2 regions of the Alteromonas sp. CNT1-28 genome follow, and region 1 is predicted to be linked to the other one. Evidence: riboswitches for the same ligand, from Rfam matches in the RefSeq annotation. Region 1 holds a riboswitch; the other holds the start of a gene.
What was found. A riboswitch is a leader RNA that binds a small molecule or an ion and turns the genes downstream of it on or off. The one in region 1 is predicted to bind thiamine pyrophosphate.
Positions count from the first base shown of each region.

Region 2: another riboswitch for thiamine pyrophosphate. It lies ahead of thiC (phosphomethylpyrimidine synthase ThiC); the one in region 1 lies ahead of MHN02_RS08320 (TonB-dependent receptor).

Region 1 is NZ_JAKREZ010000009.1:39,319-45,388, forward strand. It holds gene MHN02_RS08310 (GNAT family N-acetyltransferase) at 1-1,495, opposite strand, end outside; gene MHN02_RS08315 (hotdog domain-containing protein) at 1,555-1,980, shown strand; TPP riboswitch at 2,111-2,214, shown strand; gene MHN02_RS08320 (TonB-dependent receptor) at 2,270-4,360, shown strand; gene MHN02_RS08325 (hypothetical protein) at 4,378-4,641, shown strand; gene pnuC (nicotinamide riboside transporter PnuC) at 4,641-5,285, shown strand; gene MHN02_RS08335 (phosphotransferase) at 5,242-6,070, shown strand, end outside.
Region 2 is NZ_JAKREZ010000005.1:25,493-31,562, reverse strand. It holds gene MHN02_RS04325 (uroporphyrinogen-III synthase) at 1-499, shown strand, start outside; gene MHN02_RS04320 (uroporphyrinogen-III C-methyltransferase) at 500-1,672, shown strand; gene MHN02_RS04315 (heme biosynthesis HemY N-terminal domain-containing protein) at 1,669-2,844, shown strand; TPP riboswitch at 2,953-3,064, shown strand; gene thiC (phosphomethylpyrimidine synthase ThiC) at 3,339-5,249, shown strand; gene thiE (thiamine phosphate synthase) at 5,246-6,070, shown strand, end outside.

The sequences.
Region 1 (6,070 bases):
CCAATGCGGTATCGTTCAGGTAGTCGCTACCTTCAGCGTTTATGATTGCAGCACCTATCACGTTGTCGTTGAATTTAAGTATGGCAACAAGTACATCCGGGCTATCCATCAAGCGCATAAAATCATCGGGCGTAGTTTGATAATGGGCTAATGAAAGTAGCGACATTATTTGCTGAAGCGCCTCTTCGGAAATGCTTTTAAACGAACTTATGGAAAAATCGTAATCTATCGGTGGGTTAATACTGTTTTTGAAATTAATCTCGCCAATATTGCGCGCCGCATCTCTGTCCTCAAATAAACAAGTCGTATTGAAAAAGGCTTCAATGGGATCATGTTCGAACCATCGTAACGGCGTTGATAGTCTTAAATGGATAGCTGATGGCGGTAAACTAGGGATGAGTTTGTGAATAAAACCACTGCCTGAACCTTCATAACCCAAAAGCGTAGTACTAAGCACCCACTGCTTGTGGTTGGCTATGATCCGGTATACATCCGGGAGGGGGATTGAAGCCGCTTCATCAACAATTACAACGTCGTACTTTTCATCTTCTGTGGTATATAACAAGGCACTGTCAGGGGGCACCCATTTTACACTGCCAAACGTCGCTGCCTCATTCTTATCACCAAGGAATAGTTGGGTTTGAATGTTAGCGGTGGATGGTTGTTGTGTTCTGACACCGGCTATTTCGTACTGTTGAATACGTGAAAGCACGTTCTTCACATTATCAAAGCGTTCACTGGTTAATAGTACATTTTTACCCTGTCTGATTAGGCTTTCAATGAATATACCTAATAATGATGACTTGCCTCTGCCTCTTGGGGCGGTAATCAGCGCGTTTAGTTTATTAAGTGAGTGTGCTTGATATAAACGACTGTATGCCTGCTCTTGCTCTTCTGATTTAAATAGTGAGCCTCTATAGACGTTTGATGTTAAGCCTTCGCTAATACGGTACATAGCCGTATCTGGAAGCGTGGTTTTTTCTTCAGTGTGAAATGCCACGTAGTCGTTGTTGCGCAGGTGCTTTATAAAACGTTCGAGGTATCGACTTTGTGTAAGCTTAAACCCCTCCGACAGGAACGAGACCGAAATATTGTTGACCCATTCACTCAATGCAGGGCAAATAAGTATTAAACAACCACTGCGTTTAACGATCCCCGCCACTGCCATCACGTCGCCAGGTTTGAATGAATCGCGACAGTCTAATGTGGCAATGTCACATTCACTCCCCAGTACTTGTTTGCGGTTCTTTCCCTTAAGTGTATCGCCAGCAAAATTCACAACGCTTATAGATGAAACTTCATCTACAAAGGCTTGAACGCTACGTATGGCAGCTTCACAAAAATCATCATTGCCAGATATTACAAGCATTCTCCGGTGAAGCGGGCAAGTCACGTTTGATAAGTGTGAAGCGTGAGAGCTTTTTTTGCAGCCATTTTCGCCGCTATTTTCAAAGTAGGGGGCTAATAGCCATTCGCGTAATTGAGTTAGCGCCATGAATCAGTTTTTTCGGTATAATCTAACGCTATAGTAGCGATTTATTATGAGGAATTCGAATGCGCTTTCTTTCTCGGCGTCTAGTTATGCCAAACGACCTTAATTACGCCAATTCTTTGTTCGGTGGCCGCGCGTTAGAATGGATAGACGAAGAAGCTGCAATTTGGGCTATTTGTCAGCTAGAAACTAATTGCTTGGTAACTAAGCATATTGGTGAAATTAGTTTCGAATCACCGGCTATGCAGGGTGATATCGTAGAGTTTGGTCTAGAAACTAAAGCTGTAGGCCGTACGTCTATTACCGTAAGCTGCTTGGTACGCAACAAAGCAACCAAGAAAACCATCTGTTTTGCAGACGATATCGTTTTCGTAAAGGTTGACCCTGATACGCGTCAACCAACCGCACACGGCAAAACGTTGGAAGGTTTAAAAGCACAAACTGACGATGAAGTACGTCGCCTAAATATGAATATTGACGCTGAATAGCCCTAAGCTTTCAACGCCTTATATCATATATAAAACCTTACGTTAGCTTAACGTCTTATCTGCTTGACGGCGTGTATCGAACTGGTAGACTCCGTTGCAGAAGTTGAGTTTGCTAGTTTTAGCAGCGCAACACTATACCAAGGGGTGTCCGTTTTCGGTCTGAGACCCACATTCGTGGGAACCCTTAAACCTGATCCGGATAATACCGGCGTAGGGATGGTTCACAATATAGCCTTATCACCTGCCGTTAGACCCGGATCTTTTTTCTTAAATAAGAATAAGAGATCCCATGTATAAAACACTTTTCACACTTTCACTGCTTGCTAGTTCCGTTGCGGCCTATGCGCAACAAGCCAATGTAAGTAACACTTCAGATAGTACGCCATCAGATATTGAGCGAGTCGTCGTATCTGGTGATTTTCGTCAAACTACACTCGACCAGTTAAGTGCTAGCGCGACCATTTTAGATCAAGAGCGTCTTCGCAGTAGACAGCCGAGCCATATCGACAGTGTGCTAAACAGTATTCCAAACGTAAACTTTGCAGCTGGTGCGTCTCGCGGCCGCTTCGTGCAAATTCGCGGTATTGGAGAGCGTAGTCAGTTCGCCGAGCCTATCAATCCTTCTGTAAGCTTTATCGTCGATGAATTTGATTTTTCAGGCCTTGCTGCGGCAGGTCTTATTTTTGATACTAAACAACTAGAGGTATATCGCGGACCTCAGGCTACCTTATACGGCACAGGTGCATTGGCCGGAGCGGTTAAACTCTCCAGTAATGACGTGGGTAGCGACGCCCCAGACTACGTTGAAGCCCGCATTGGGAACAAAGAGAGTTACCGTATTGAAGGCGCCACTGGTGATGATATCAACACGGATTGGGGCTATCGTGTTGCGCTGGTTCATAATCGCAGTGATGGCTTTGTAGAAAATACGTTCTTAAATAGAAGCGATACCGCGAATATCGATGAAACCGCACTGCGCTTTGCCGTTGAAGGCAGCGTAGATGAGCGAACCACACTTGCACTTACTTATCGCTGGTACGATATCGATAACGGTTACGATGCATTCTCGCTAGACAATGACAACAAAACGCTGTCTGATGAACCAGGATTTGACGAATACCAAACCCACGCTGTTAGCGCGCGCTCTACAACCAATACAGCAGCGGGCGACTTTATTCTAATTGCCACCCATGCTTCTCACAATATTGCTTATGGCTACGATGAAGACTGGACATTCACAGGGTTTCACCCGTGGGGTTACACGTCTTTTGACGCCTATTATCGCGATGTAGAAACACAGACCGGCGAGATGCGTTTCGTGTCCTCTGACAGTGCCGCACTTTTTGATGGTATGACTGACTGGACAATAGGCGTATTTTATAAAAGCACGGAAGAAAAGCTGCTACGTCAATACACTTATTTGGATAGTGACTTTGCCAGTGAATACACGCCTACGACGACCGCTATCTATGCTCAGACTGAAAGTCGTTTGAACGAAAATTTAGTACTGGTAGCAGGGTTAAGAGTAGAAAACTACGATTTTGATTACGCTGATAACAACCAACTTACTCGCGCGTTCGACACCACCATGGTAGGCGGGAAAGTCGCGCTTCAGTATACGCAGGGCAATCACTTCTATTACGGCAGTATTTCACGCGGATATAAAGGTGCAGGTTTTAACCCCGACAGCCGCGTGAATGACAATCAGCGATTCTTCGACGAAGAATATAACTGGAACTACGAAGTAGGCGTTAAGGGCCCATTATTTACACCTGACCTAATTGCTCGCGCTGCAATTTTCTATATGGATAGAAAAGATACTCAGGTGAGCGATTTTGACGTTATCACTCGTGATGACGGTACGGCAGGGTTCGTAGATATTATTGATAATGCTGATTTAGGAACAAACAAAGGAGCCGAGCTGGAGCTTAGCTGGATTGCTAGTGATGCATGGCAGCTAGATGCAAGTGTTGGATATCTAAGCGCTACCTTTGAAGGGTATACGCTTGCAGACGGTACTGAAGTGTCTGAGCAAAGACAGGCTCAATCACCTAAGTGGACCGCAAACCTGTATAGTGAGTACGCACTTACAGATAACATGCTTTGGCGTGTAGATGTAGATTACAAAAGTGAATACCGTTTTTCTGACGGCCATGATGTAACCTCGCCAAGTACTACGCTGGTTAATTCGGAGATTGTGGTGCTACACGGTGATTGGCAGACATCACTGTGGGTACAAAATGCTTTTGATCGTGAGTACTACACCCGTGGATTCGGTGGTTTCAGCAACGACCCTCGCGATGAGTATGCCTTCGATGAGCCATATTACCAAATAGGTAACGGTCGTCAGTTTGGCGTTACTGTTAAGTACGCGTTTTAAAATAAAAGGAAACAGACATGCAAGTTATGGTTGAACTGTCGTTGTACCCATTGGTTAACGAATACATTCCACCTATTCAAGATTTCATTGATAGGTTAAATAGCTACAGTGATATTACAGTTTCAACAAGCTCAACCAGCACGCAGGTTACAGGTGACTATGGTGTGGTTATGAAAGTACTTGGTGAAGAAATGCAAAGGACCCATGAAGAAGTGGGGCAAGCTATTTTCGTGGCCAAGTTCTTAAACTTCGATGCCATGCAATCTAGAAAATCATCTTAATGGCTAGCTTTTTTTCTGAGTTTACCTCACAAATTGCCGCTACTTCGCTTTTAGAGTGGGTAGCGGTTGTCCTCGCTATTGCCTATGTGCTGTTAGCCGCAAAACAGAACAGCTGGTGTTGGCTGTGCGCTTTTGTGAGTACCGCAATTTACACCTGGCTATTTTGGCAGGTGACTTTGCCATTTCAGTCTGCGCTTAACTTCTTTTATATGATAATGGCGGGATACGGTTATTATCAGTGGTCGAAAGGGGCGGAAGACGGCGATGTTAAGCCAGTGCTTCATTGGCCTCTCTGGGCTCATTTGCTCATTGTGCCGAGTATGTTATTGCTCGCTTGGGTTCTGTCTGAGGTGGCAGGCTCACAGTTCAATAGTGAGTACCTACTATTAGATGCGAGCATTAATTTATTGAGTGTAGTCACAACATTTATGGTGGCGCATAAAATCCTGCAAAACTGGGTTTATTGGTTTTTCATCAATTTAGCGTCCGCCTATTTATACCTGCAAGTGGGTTATGCATTATCTGCTTGCCTGTTCTTAGGCTATGTTGGTTTTGCGGTATTTGGGTATTATCAGTGGCTAGTACAATATAAAAAACAAGGTGAACAGGTTGGATATCATCGCCACGCTGCAAAAGGCGCTTAATCTTAGCGACAGTGCGAAAATTTCGTCACACCCTGCTGGAGCGGTAAATCACGTTTACCGCGTTCAAGAGCTCGCAGATAGTCAGTTACCCTTGATTGCAAATAACCTTCAAAGTAGTGGGCAACCAAAGTCGGATCATAACCCTGTCGACTTAGCGGTGAAATGGATGGGCGATGATGACTTTAGTGGGGTTAATCGTGCGCACCAATTTGCTTTGCAGCAACAGCTTTATAGGTTGGGAGTAGCGCCGCAACCTATATGGTTAAGCGATGATGAAACCATCTGGGTTGAGCAGTGGCTAGAGCACAGTGAAAGTGCGACGCTTTCAATGCTTGAGCTGGCCAACACCCTCGCTCGTATTCATTCTTTGCCCATTACCGCTAGGCCACTAGATTTAGCATCAAGATGGCAGCATTATATTAATGTTGCACAGCTCGACATGAGCAGTGAGCTTTATCTAAAAGCCCAATCATTGCGGAAACAAGTAATAAAAAGTGAACAAGACGATGACGACTATGTGTTATGTCATAATGACTTGCTAACTAATCACTTATTACTGAGCGCAGATAACTCACTCAAAATTATTGATTGGGAATATGCCGCCATGGGAAACCGCTACTTCGATTTAGCAAGTTGCTGCCTTATCAATAAACTTGAAATCAATGAAAGTAGAGAGCTCGTTAAGCATTACGCCAAGCTAATGAATATCGATGAGCACGACGCGATAGCGAAATTTGATCTGCACACCGAGATTGTCGCTATCACTAATGACCTGTGGTTTGCTG
Region 2 (6,070 bases), on a different contig from region 1:
ATTGATCATAGCTGTGGGCGATGCCACTGCACGAAAATTACAAGCGGGACTTCAGGCGTTTTCATCGGCGCAGGTTGCTATTCCCGAAGCCCATACATCCGAAGGTATACTGGCAATGCACCAACTTAATGAGGCAAACTGTCAGCATGTCGTTATCATTAAGGGTGAAGGTGGGCGCGACGCCATAGCCACTGGATTAGGCGAAAAAGGTATTTTAGTGAATAGCTTTTGCGTTTATAAAAGAGAGGAACTTACAAGCCCAATTTACACAAAACGGTGGAAAATGGGCGAAGTTAGCGGCATTATCGCTACAAGCGAAGCAATGGCACTGCAACTAATTGCGCAATTTGGCCAAGCACTTAAATCTATTAAATGGTTAACAGTGAGCGACCGAATTGCCAAAACCCTCATTAGCCAAGGCATTAAAGAGGTAGCGGTTTGTCAGCGAGCCACCGATCAGGCACTCATCGCCTGGGTAAAGGATAACTGGGAGTATTGAATGGCCAACAACAATGAAAGTAGCCCACAAAAAGAGGAACTCGTGAAAGTGGAAGCTGAAAAAGACGTTATCGAATCTTCTGCCACGCACAGTGAATCAACACCATCGGGTGCTGCTAAAAAGAAATCGTCGGGAAATGGTCTACTGTGGTTTGTTGTAATCATCCTTTTCCTTATTGTGCTTGGTATGGCTGGCGCAGGTTACTGGTATTACATGCAGCAACAGTCGGCAAGCAAGGACTCTGAATCTGCACTTCAAACGACGACCTCTCAGCTAAACACTATTGAGCGTGAGCGCGCTGGTCTTGTTGCCTCTATCGACAAAGTAGCTCGTACCAACCAGACGTTAGAAAGCACGGTAGCCGAGTTAAAAGCGCAAAACGAAAAGCTGACGCTGCAAGCTGAATCGACCCTTGAACAACTAAATAATATGGAAGGTCGCCGACCGGCCGACTGGCTTATTGCTGAAGCTGATTACTTGGTTCGCATGGCAGGCAGAAAACTTTGGTTAGAAAACGACGTACGCACAGCTATTTTGCTGTTGGTTAATGCAGATAAGCGATTAAAATCGCTGGCCGACCCGTCAGTACTGCCTGTTCGTGCAACACTCGCTGAAGACATTCAAACCCTACAACAGCTTAACCCTGTATCACAAAGTTCCGTAGCCCTTGCGCTTACAGGCATGATAGCGCAAATAGATAAGCTACCACTTGATACCTTCGAAAAACCAGAAGACGCCAATGCAGAAGACACGACCTTATCGGAGTCAGCTGACGACTGGCAGGAGAACCTTGCAAAAGTGTGGCGTTCACTGGTGAACGATTTTCTTACCATAAAAACCATTGAAGGCCCGGTTGAACCAGTGCTTTCACTGGAAGCGCAGTTTTTAGCAAAAGAACAACTTCGTCTGCAGCTTATGCACGCGCAAACTGCCGCGCTTCAGGGCGATGCAGGACTTTACAGCCAGTCGCTTCAATACGCTCAAACGTTAATTATTGAAAAGTTCGACACAGAAAAAAGCCAAGTAACGGGCTTTGTAGATGCACTACAAAACCTCATTGCTACCGATGTATCGCGCCCAATACCTACAGAGCTAGCGTCACAAAAACCGCTAGAGCGTCTATTGGATAGCCGCGTTAAACAGGTGTTCGGACAAGGAGCAAGTGCACTATGAAATGGTTAGCTATTGCCCTTGCGGTATTAGCCGCATTCGTTGTTGCACTAATTGTTGGCCCGATGTTGTTAGGCGATAAGGGCTACGTACTCATATCACTGGGTAATACCGCTGTTGAAATGACGGTGATTAGCTTTTGTATTTTAGTGATAGGTGCCGTCATTGCCTGGTACGTACTATCTCGACTTGTGTTGTGGGCGTTAAGCCTGATCACAGGTTCACATAAATGGTTCGGCACTTTGGGGGAGCGCAAACGCAAGCGAGCGTTTTACGACGGCTTACACGCAATGGCTGCAGGTAATTTTGATACGGCTCAAAAGGCGCTAAGCAAAACCACCAACGGCGATTTCGAAGGCGTTAACTATTTGGCGTCAGCGCAAATTGCTTTTGCCAATAACGATTTAGCCAAAGCCCGTTATTTCCTTGTTCAGGCAACTGACTTTCCAAAAGCGAAAGTAGCCGCAACGGTCATGCACGCGCGTATTGATATGGCTGAAGAAAAATACGATGCGGCACTAGAGAAACTTAACGAACTTGACGAGCAAGAGCGCGAAAACAAGCAGGTTGTGCAGTTAAAAGCGCAAATTCTTGCCAAGCTAGGTAAATGGCAAGTACTTCAAGAGAATTTGTCAGGCTGGCGTAAAGCATTGCCCAAAGCAGACTACACTGCGTGGAGCCAGCGCATCGCCAAAGGTAAGTTTGCAGAAATTGCCAGCAAACAAGGCGCTGTCGAGCTTAAATCGTATTGGGAAACCCTACCTCGTAAGCTTCGTCACGACGATGCTTACCGCGCGGCTTACATTCAACAGTTACTTGACCAAGGTATGCATGCCGACGCACAGAATTTGCTAGTTGAATGGCAAAAGCGTGGCCCGAATAGCGCCCTGTTTCCACTGTTCACGCAGCTTAATATTCCTGATGCATCGCCATCACTACGACTGCTTGAAAGCTGGATAAAGCAAGACGAAGAAAACGTGTCGCTATATTCCACACTAGGCCAAGTTGCGTTCAATTCCGGCGATGATGTGTTGGCAGAAAAAGCCCTGCTTAAAGCCACTAAAATGAAGTCGCGCAAAGAAGACTTATTGCTGCTGTCTGCAATTAGCGAACGCAAGCACGACACAGCCACTGCACTTCAGCTTTACAAGGAAGGTCAGCAGCTAGCCATCTAGATGAATATTCATTTAGCTTTCTGGTAGTACTTGTATTACCCGTAAAATTGAAGATATAGTAAAAAGGAATTCTCAATTCGGGTTGTTTCAACAACCCGAATTGACTTAAACAACTTGTCGGAGTGCTTCACTGGTAACCCAGTAAGCTGAGACCGCGAAAGTGGGATCCGTAGAACCTGATCAGGCTAATACCTGCGAAGGGAACAAGAAAATACAATGTGCACAATGTTAAACCGTGGTTTAGCGTTGTGAAGCGAAGTTGTTTTGCTGTTGATGATACAGACACACCCATTCCGGTGCTGCTCGTCACTCAAGGTAAACTGTTCAAGTTTATTGCCAAGTCAACATCAACGGTGTAAAGGGCTGCAATCACCAGAACCTTTACCAACAATCTCGCTAAAGTAACGGGATTGTTTCCCTCTACACTTCCACTTTGTATTCTCCTTCACTCCTGACAAGCATTTTTAGAACCTAAATTTACAAGGTAAAATGCTATGTCGAACAGACGCGAACAGCGCCAACAAACACAACAATTCATTAATGAACTTGCGGGCGAAGCTTACCCAAATTCAACACGCCACTACGAGTGTGGCAGCCGTGACGATATTCGTGTGGCCATGCGCCTTATTCACCAACACGACAGTTTAGTGGGTGGAACAGAAGACAACCCTATTTTAGAACCAAATCCGCCCATTCCTGTTTACGACACTTCAGGCCCCTACGGCGACCCACAAGAAAACATAGATGTGCACAAAGGCCTAGCTCCGCTTCGCCAAAAGTGGATTGAAGAGCGTAGCGATACCCTTGAATTAGAGGGCGTTTCGTCAAGCTTTGCAAAAGAACGTGAAAACGACATATTTACCGAAGATTTCCGCTTTATTCGCAGCCGCAAACCACTAAAAGCAAAAGCAGGCAAAAACGTTACCCAGCTTCACTACGCAAGACAGGGCATTATTACCCCTGAAATGGAATACATTGCCATTCGCGAGAATATGGGTCGCCAAGCCATTAAAGATGCCGAACTGACGCAGCAGCACAAAGGCGAACACTTTGGTGCGAATTTACCCGATACCATCACGCCTGAATTTGTACGCCAGGAAGTGGCCGCAGGCCGCGCCATTATTCCATGCAACATCAATCACCCCGAGTTGGAACCAATGATTATAGGGCGTAACTTTCTAGTAAAGATTAACGCAAACATTGGTAATTCAGCAGTCACCTCGTCTATTGAAGAAGAGGTAGAAAAGCTGGTGTGGTCAACGCGCTGGGGCGCCGATACCATCATGGATTTATCTACCGGCAGAAACATTCACGAAACCCGAGAGTGGCTGCTGCGAAACAGTCCTGTTCCTCTTGGCACCGTGCCCATCTATCAAGCGCTAGAAAAAGTAAACGGTGTAGCCGAAGATTTAACGTGGGATATGTTTAAAGACACCCTAATTGAGCAAGCCGAACAAGGCGTAGACTACTTCACCATTCACGCTGGCGTGCTGCTTGAGTACGTACACCTTACCGCAAAGCGGGTAACCGGCATTGTATCGCGCGGCGGTTCGATAATGGCAAAGTGGTGCTTAAGCCACCACCAACAAAGCTTTCTGTATGAGCACTTTCATGATATTTGCGAAATTTGCGCTAAGTACGATGTGGCGCTGTCGCTAGGTGATGGCCTGCGCCCTGGTAGCGTAGCTGACGCTAACGACGACGCGCAATTCTCTGAGCTACGCACCCTTGGTGAGCTGACGAAAATTGCATGGGAGTACGATGTTCAGGTAATGATTGAAGGCCCGGGGCATGTGCCAATGCATATGATTAAAGCGAACATGGAAGAGCAGCTTAAGCACTGCCACGAAGCACCGTTTTATACCCTTGGCCCCCTCACCACCGATATCGCTCCTGGCTATGACCACTTCACTTCAGGTATAGGTGCCGCCATGATTGGTTGGTATGGCTGCGCAATGCTGTGCTATGTAACACCTAAAGAGCATTTGGGCCTACCTAATAAAGAAGACGTTAAACAGGGGCTGATCACCTACAAAATTGCAGCCCACGCTGCCGACTTGGCAAAAGGACACCCAGGTGCACAAATTCGCGACAACGCCATGTCGAAAGCACGCTTTGAATTCAGGTGGGAAGACCAGTTCAATTTAGCTCTCGACCCGCATACCGCGCGCGCTTATCACGATGAAACCTTGCCGCAGGCGTCTGGCAAAGTTGCGCATTTCTGCTCTATGTGCGGCCCTAAATTTTGCAGCATGAAAATTTCTCAGGAAGTGCGCGATGTGGCTAAACAAGCAGAGCAGCAAGAGTTTGAGAAAGAAAAAGGCATGAAAGACATGGCCCAGGCATTCAATCATTCTGGCGCAGAGCTTTATCACACTGCAGATAGCAAGGTAGAGCTACCATGATGGCGAAAGCGTCCATAAGCCCTGCATCCAACAACCTCACCACTGCACTTCCTGTAGTGTGGTGTGTGGGAGGCGTTGACTGTAGCGGTGGTGCGGGCGTTACCCGCGACGCCATTACATTGGCCGATCTGAACATCCATGCTTGTGTGCTCACTACACAGCTTACCGTCCAGTCCAACTCAATCATGCTTAGTAAGGAAAGCATGTGCGCGTCGGCATTAAATCAGCAGTGGCAAGTGCTGTTTGAAGATACCCCGCCACGCGCTATTAAAATTGGCGCCATTGCTAATGATGAGCAAGCGCTGTTGTTGTGTGCTCGTATTCAAAAAACATCTAACCCTCGCCCCTTCGTTGTATGGGACCCTGTACTGTCTACCTCGTCAGGTGGCGTGCTGAGTGAGTTAAGCGAAAGCGTAGTTGACGAACTGTTGAATACGGTAGATATCGTTACGCCAAATATCGATGAGCTTGCGTGGCTCACTCATTTGCCAGTTGTTGATGAAGCGAGCTTGCTAACTGCAATCAATCGGCTAAGGGGTAAAGGCGCAAAGAGCGTGTACGTGAAAAGCGGTCACGCCCACTGGCAAAAAAACGTGAGCGATATTTTTGTTTGTGCCTCTCACACTCTTCGTTTTAGCCAGCCGAAATACGCTAACGGCAACCTTCGCGGCACAGGCTGTATGTTAGCCAGCGCATTAGCGGCATTCATTGTGCACGACTACTGCATTGAAGACGCACTTACGCTTGCTAATGCTTACGTCAGCGAAGTTCGCAACAATACACTACCAAAGCAATGCGCAGCGGCTAACGCAAACGCCATA